DNA from 3 places in the Halomonas sp. 11-S5 genome. Region 2 is predicted to be linked to each of the others. Evidence: predicted binding sites of a transcription regulator. Region 2 holds the regulator's gene; each other region holds the start of a gene.
What was found. The regulator FliA, encoded in region 2, starts transcription of late flagellar genes. The targets are predictions, from matches to a motif close to CTAAAGTTNNNNNNNNNNCNGCCGATA.

Region 1 (2,267 bases), on a different contig from region 2:
AGTCGAACTGCTGCATCAGGTAGCTGCTGGTCTGGTTCATGCTGGCGATCATGCTGTCCAGTTGGCCAAACTGGGTACGATAGCGCTCGATGGTGCGCTCCACGCTCTGCTCCATGCGCGCATAGCGGCGGTCGAGACTTTCCACGCGGCTCGCGGAGCTGTCGATCGCACTGTCGATCCGCCCACCATCGTCCAGGAAGCGCCCCAGGGTGACCTCCATGCGGCCGGCCATGCCGCCCGCTTCATCGGCACCGGCGAAGAAATCCGACAGCGACTGGGGATCATTCGCGATAGTCTTGTCGAGCTTGACATCGTCCAGCTCCAGGCGGCCCTTCTCGTTCAGCGAGACGCCAAGCTGCGACATGATCGTGAGCTCGCTCCCCGCCACGCTACTGGTCAGGTCGCGCACCAGGTCCGATTCGATATTGCGTACAGTACGGTCGCCTATCAGCTCACCGGAGGCGCTATCACCGCCGCCGTAGGCGGTCATGCGGCCGATGGTGGACTGCAGCTCGTTATAGGAGGAGACCAGCTTGCCGACGGCTTCCTTGAGAGCGCCGGTATCACGCGACACGTCCAGACTCAGAGTTTGACCAGTAGAGGAAGGATCCAGCTGCAGGGTCACGCCCTGGATGGCGCCCTCTACCGTATTGGTAGCGCTGGTGATGGTGATGCCATTGATATCCAGATCGGCGTTACGGCCCAGTTGAGCCGTGTTGGCATCCCCGCCCAGGGTGACGCCCCCCGCCAGGTTGGTGAAGGCCATATCCGTGATGCCAGCATCGGCACCGCTCTCGCGGGAACTGAGCACCAGGCGGTTACCGGTGCCATCGTTGATGATAGAGGCATCCACCCCGGCCGCAGCATCGGCATTGATGGTGTCTCGGATCTGCTCGAGGGTCGCGCCCTCCGCCAGGGCGATGCTTTTCGTGCCGCCATCGCCGAAGGTCAGATCCAGCGTGGCGTTCGCTGCGGTCAGCTGATCGTTGAGATTCGTCACTCGGGTGCTGGCCAAGCTGCCGGCACGGGCCGTCTGGGTCACGGCGATCTCGTAGCTACCGGGGCTGGCGTCGGCACTGGCACTGGCGGTCATACCCTCCCCCTGCACCTTGGCGGCGAGCTTTTCATAGAGCGAAGTGTCGTTGAGCTTGGCCACTGCGTCCTGGAACTTGCTCAGACCGGACTGCAGCCGACCATAGGCGGAGATCTTCGCCTGCTCCTGGGTATTCTGGGTCGTCAACGGCGCCAGCTTTTCGCGCTCGGCAGAGCGCAGCTGGTCGAGCAGGCCGTTGAGATCCAGGCCGGAACCGATGCCGAGAGATGAAATGCTTGCCATGCGAAGCCCCCTGTCGAGCGACTGAAGCGATATCGTAAATCATATCGGCGAGGTTCCGGGGAACTTTAGGCCGAGTGGTGCCTGCTCAAGTCGAGGCGCGCGACGTGGTCCAGGAGTGTGTCGCCGAGCAGACCAACCTGCTGTCGCTCAACGCCACCATCGAGGCGGCCCACGCCGGCGAGCACGGCCGGGGCTTCGCGGTGGTGGCCGGCGAGGTGCGCCAGCTCGCCCACCGCCGAGCAGGGCGCGGCGTAGGGCTCACGCCGTCAGGCGGGCATCGGAAGAAGAGGGACCAGAGAGTTGTTTGCCAAGGAGTGCATGGCGGATCGAGGCGTGATCCGCCAGGAGGAGTCAGCGTTTCATCATCTCTTCCAGGCTGTTGGCAAACAGGACGTCACGCATCCAGCCTTTCAACTGTTCATGGTCGGCCTGGGCGAGTCTCGCCTCTACCCACTCTGGCACCTCACCGAACTTGAAGGTGAGCTGGGTACGCACCATGTCACGCGCCTCTTCCAGACGGCCCTCCTGACGGCCTTCCAGGCGTTCTTTCTTGACCAGATTCCCGAGATTCTCTGCCAACATATCTTTATCCTCCACCAGGCTTTCGAGCCGATTCAAGTTGACCTCGGCCCCCAGCCGATGCAAATGGCGCTTGAGCCAGCGGGTGATGATCCGGTCGATGCGCTCCTTGTCAGGGCCGGTCTGGATGATCGCCACCACGCGGTCCACGGCACGTTGCAGGGACTCCCAGCTCTCCCCGGCGTTCTCGACACTGAACACGCCGCTCAGTGGCGTCTGGCGCAAGCCCAAATCCGCGTCAGTATATCGCCCTTCGTCGACCAGATAGTAGCGCAGGTGAGGCTGGAGACGTATCGGCATGGTGCGATCAACTGCCGACTGGAACTCCAGCAGTATGTAGAGGAACACTCGC
Region 2 (2,267 bases):
CAGAGGCCTCATCGTCTGCTGGCGGTACATGCGCCGGAGATGCCCCGCAAGGGACTACTGGACAACCTGCAACAGGCGGCGTGGAGTTGCCTGGGTATTGACCTGCTGGTGATGTCGACATGAGGCGCACCGGACGATATGCCCTGGGATTGGTTCTCGCGGTCGCCTGCGCTGAAGCGCATGCCGCTGGCAGTTGGGTCGCCAATGCCTCTGAGACCAGGGTCAGCATGGCAGACCGCGAAACATCGTCTGACTCTCTAGGCCCCGTCGGTACGCAAGCCGGCAATCGAGTGATCCAGAGTATCGTCTGGCACTACCGGCTCCCACCGGGAGACACCCTGAACGTCAGACTTTGCCACCCGGCCGATTGCACACCGTTACCAAGCCGACGCGGCACAACCCGCGCACTGGCCGGACTGGCAGCCGACGTCGCGCTGGAATTCCGCTTCTCCCTACCGGAGGGGCATCCTCCAGTGACGGTAAGTGGGCTTCAGGTGATAGTGAACCATCGGTAAAAACGAATCCGACAACACCACCCGAACAAGCAGGTGGTACTGCTGACCAGCTGTGAGGCAAGAGGATGTATACGGCACAAGGGAAGATCGATCAGGGAGAACTGCTGACAGAGTACCTGCCCATGGTGCGCCGTCAGGCACTCGCCCTGCAGGTACGACTGCCAGCCAGCATCGAGTTGGACGACCTGATTCAGGCCGGCACTGTCGGGTTGCTGGAAGCCATGGGTCGATTCAACTCGGGTAAGGGCGCAAGCTTTGCGACCTTCGCCAACCAGCGTATCCGCGGTGCCATGCTGGACGAGCTACGCAGCCGGGACTGGCTGCCACGCAGCGTTCGGCGCAGCGCCAGGGCCGTTGATGAAGCAGTGCGGCGATTGGAGCAGCATCTGGGGCGACCACCCGAGGAGACGGAAATCGCGACGGAGCTCGAGATGCCCCTGGCGGACTATCGGCGCCTGCTTAACGATACCAACAGTGGCCAGCTGCTGCCCTTCGAGGAACTGATGGCCGAAGGGGGAGAGTCTCGGCTTGAAAGCCGAGCCCTGGAAAGCCCGTTCTCCCGGCTGGTGGATCAGGAAAAACGGGAGCAGATCATCGAGGCCATCGAGGCGCTGCCCGAGCGTGAGACGCTGCTCATGGCGCTCTACTACCAGGAAGAGCTCAACCTGAAGGAGATCGGGGCAGTGCTGGGCGTATCGGAATCGCGAGTCTGCCAGCTGCACAGCCAGGCGGTCAGCCGCCTGCGGGCAAGGCTCTACGAGCCCAGCTGACGCCGCGCTCTCCGGGATGGAAATGGCGGCACGTCACCCGGCGGCGCTAGAAGCGCCCCATCAGGGTGGCGGTCCTCTCCAGGGCATCGAGATAGCATTCCTGCAGCCGTTCGGCGGTGTGGTCAGGCGTGTTGCCCGCCAGCTGCTGCTCATGCTCCTCGCAGATCGCCAGGATGGCTCCCAAGTGGCCCTCGTGATGCTCAAGGGCCCGAAGGATGGCGTCGTCGAGCGGCAGCTGGGCCAGCAGGGTGGCCTGATCCTCATCCAGCAGCGCCGCCATCATCGAAAACAGGCCCGTGGTGAACGCGTCCTCAGGATCGATATTGCGGAAGGGCTCGGCCAGGTTCTGGCACATGTAGGCGCGGATCAATGCCAGCCTCACCGTGATGCGCGATGACGGCATCTCGCTGGCCAGCGAGATCGTCATCACCAGCCTGCGCAACTCGTTGAGGCCGATCACCTGCATCGCGCGTCGCAGATCAGATTGCTGGTGGCTCTGGCCGAAATAGCTGGAGTTGGCTCGGCGCAGGATCGCCACATGCAGGTGCGGCATCTGCAGGAGAAGGTCGTGAAGACGATGAAGGTCGGCGTCCTCACGATAGAGCTCGTTGATCAGCCTCAACTGGGCGGCGCGATTGCCGTGGCGCCCTCGCGGCCTGGAAGCGTGATAGTGGGGCTCTGAGAGATAGCGGCCATTGATGTAGTCGCAGCCGGCGGCCAGGCATTGCTCAAGCTGCTCGTGGTCCTGGATATGCTCTGCCAGCAACCGATACCCCTTCGCCTTGAGGGTGTCCAGCCGCTCGAGGTCAAGGGCCTGGGAGGCATCAATCTCGATGATGTCAGCCACGGCTTGCAGGTCGGACCCCATGGCCTGAGGCGCGGGGTCGGGCACGGCGATGCGGTAATTCCGCTCGCGGATACTGCGCAGGCTCTCCGCCAGCTCCGGCGTGATCTCGAGGCCCCGGGGCAGGCCGATGACCAC
Region 3 (2,267 bases), on a different contig from region 2:
GGCCTTCTTGAGGCCCTGGATGCGGCTGTTGAGAATCGTCAGCGCCGACTGGTAACGGACCGAGTTGTCAGCGAACTGAGTCCGTTCACGATTCATGTCCACGGTATTGCCATCGAGACTTGGCTGGTCGGGCACCCGATACAGCAGTCCGCGCGAGGAACCTGGAAGCCCCTGGCCCTCGATGTGACGCGCGGAGGTCCTCGACAGGGCCAGTCCGCTGCCATCACCGCCCTGCTTGACGGCTTTCTTCAACTCGCTGGCAAAGTCCATGTCCCGGGCCTTGTAGCCCGGCGTATCAGCATTGGCGATATTGCTGGCCAGCACCTTCTGGCGCTCCTGACGCAGCCCAAGGGCCTGCTGATGGAAGTTCAAAGAGGCTTCGAGCCGATCGATCATCCCGGCACTCCCCAGAAAAGGTATGAGTCGACTATGGAGAATAGCCAAGCTCGTGTCATGACAAAGGCCCGAACAGTCGTCATTCGGGTTGCCAATTCACGAGTTTCATCGAAGATGACAGTCGCTAGAATCGTGGCATCAGTCACCCAACCTGGCCTCGACATGCTCCGACATTGTCTATCGTCACGCTCCGCCCGGCATATGGCCCACCTGCTGGCGATGACCTTGTTGCTGCTGGCAGGACCGAGCCAGGCCGGAGAAGATGCCCTGCTGGCGAAGATTCACGCCTTCCTCTACGAGCAAGCCAGGGCCTCAGGCGACGAGGTCGTGATCGAGGTTCATCCGCCACGCGCCAGCCTGCCAACCTGCGAGCACCCCACCCCCTTTCTACCCAATGCCTCCTCACGACCGGTCGGACGCGTCTCGGTAGGCGTGCGCTGTGGCGACCAGGGGCGACAGGTGCGCTATCTTCAGGCCGAGATCCATGTCACCGGCAACTATGTCGAGCTTGCTCGTGATATCGGCGCCGGGGAGGTCATCCGACCCGAACATCTGACCGAACGGCAAGGGAGCCTGGGGCAACTGCCCCAGCAGACCATCCTCGATCCGGGCCAGGCGATCGGCCAGCAAGCTACCCGCCCGCTCGCCGCGGGCATGACGCTGCAGCGTCACCATCTGCGTCCCCGCCAGCTGGTCAAGCGAGGGCAGCGTGTGGTGATCGAGGCCCAAGGAGCGGGATTCCGGATCGCAAGAGAGGCTGAGGCGCTGGAGCCGGGGGGCAAGGGGGAGCGTGTCCGCGTGCGACTCCCTGATCGCGAGATCCTCGAGGCAAGGGTCGTTGGCGAGGGGCGCATGACCGTGGACTTTTAAGCTCACCAGCAGCACACTCGCATCTGAGCGTCACACCGCGTTAAAGTTATCGAATCGACGGCCGATACCCTTCATTACCACATCGGTCACGAGGCCATCACCGTGAAAATCGACAACCACCATCCCCTGCAGCGTCCTGGCCAGGCGGAGCCGCGTGACGACACCCGCAAGACTCAGGGGTCAGATCGCGCCCACCAGCAGGATGACGGCCCGTCAGCCACGACCCACCTGAGCCAGGCCGCCACGGACAGCAGTCAGGACATCGACACGGTGCGTGTTGAAGAGCTTCGAGACGCCATCCGCGAGGGCCGACTGGACATGCGGGCCGACCGCATTGCCGATGGCCTGATTGCGAGCGTCCAGGATCTGCTGAACAGCAAGGACGCCAACGAATGAGCCTTCGCCGCCTGCTCGAGGAACAGCGGTCTCGACTGGGGGCACTGACCCGCCTGCTCGAAAACGAACAGGAGCAGCTGCTCAGCGGAACCATCGATGGCCCACAACTCGAGAAGATCGCGCAGGAAAAGTCACGCCTGCTAGCCAGCCTCGAGGAAACCGAGTCGACTCGTGCCCGGATCCAGCAGAGGCTTGGCTATACCACTGGCGGCGACGGTGCGCGTCTGGCGGCCGAAGATGCGGGCTGCCTCACCCAGTGGCAGGCCACCCTTGAGATGGCGGCACACACTGCCCGCCTGAATGACCGCAACGGTCGCCTGGTAAGCCTGCGCATGTCGCACAATCAGCAGATGCTGGACTACATTCACCGCATCGCCGAGAAGCCCGTGTACACACCCGACGGCCGCACGACATCAGGCCAGAGACGACTGAACACCTCTGCTTGATCGCATGGCAGCACGCAACCAGCCCTGCACGCGCCTACCCTCCGACGCTCTTCTACTCAAGACTCATGGTTTCGAGAGCACCTGCAGATCGGGATAACGTCCTAGCCACTTTGCCAGCTCGCCAGCCGCCATCGGCAAGCCAAGCAGATTTCCCTGGAC

Region 1: fliD (flagellar filament capping protein FliD) is a predicted target of FliA. The motif match lies at 1,379-1,405, and genes of this name have one in related genera.
Region 3: flgM (flagellar biosynthesis anti-sigma factor FlgM) is a predicted target of FliA. The motif match lies at 1,307-1,333, and genes of this name have one in related genera.

Annotation. Positions count from the first base shown of each region.
Region 1 is NZ_JARANW010000019.1:34,300-36,566, forward strand. It holds gene fliD (flagellar filament capping protein FliD) at 1-1,336, opposite strand, end outside; partial or broken gene OP497_RS12880 (methyl-accepting chemotaxis protein) at 1,438-1,572, shown strand; gene OP497_RS12885 (Rpn family recombination-promoting nuclease/putative transposase) at 1,688-2,267, opposite strand, start outside.
Region 2 is NZ_JARANW010000023.1:25,566-27,832, forward strand. It holds gene OP497_RS14080 (hypothetical protein) at 1-123, shown strand, start outside; gene OP497_RS14085 (RNA polymerase sigma factor FliA) at 581-1,285, shown strand; gene OP497_RS14090 (HDOD domain-containing protein) at 1,332-2,267, opposite strand, start outside.
Region 3 is NZ_JARANW010000019.1:64,237-66,503, forward strand. It holds gene flgB (flagellar basal body rod protein FlgB) at 1-396, opposite strand, end outside; gene flgA (flagellar basal body P-ring formation chaperone FlgA) at 598-1,266, shown strand; gene flgM (flagellar biosynthesis anti-sigma factor FlgM) at 1,369-1,662, shown strand; gene flgN (flagellar export chaperone FlgN) at 1,659-2,108, shown strand; gene OP497_RS13050 (EAL domain-containing protein) at 2,172-2,267, opposite strand, start outside.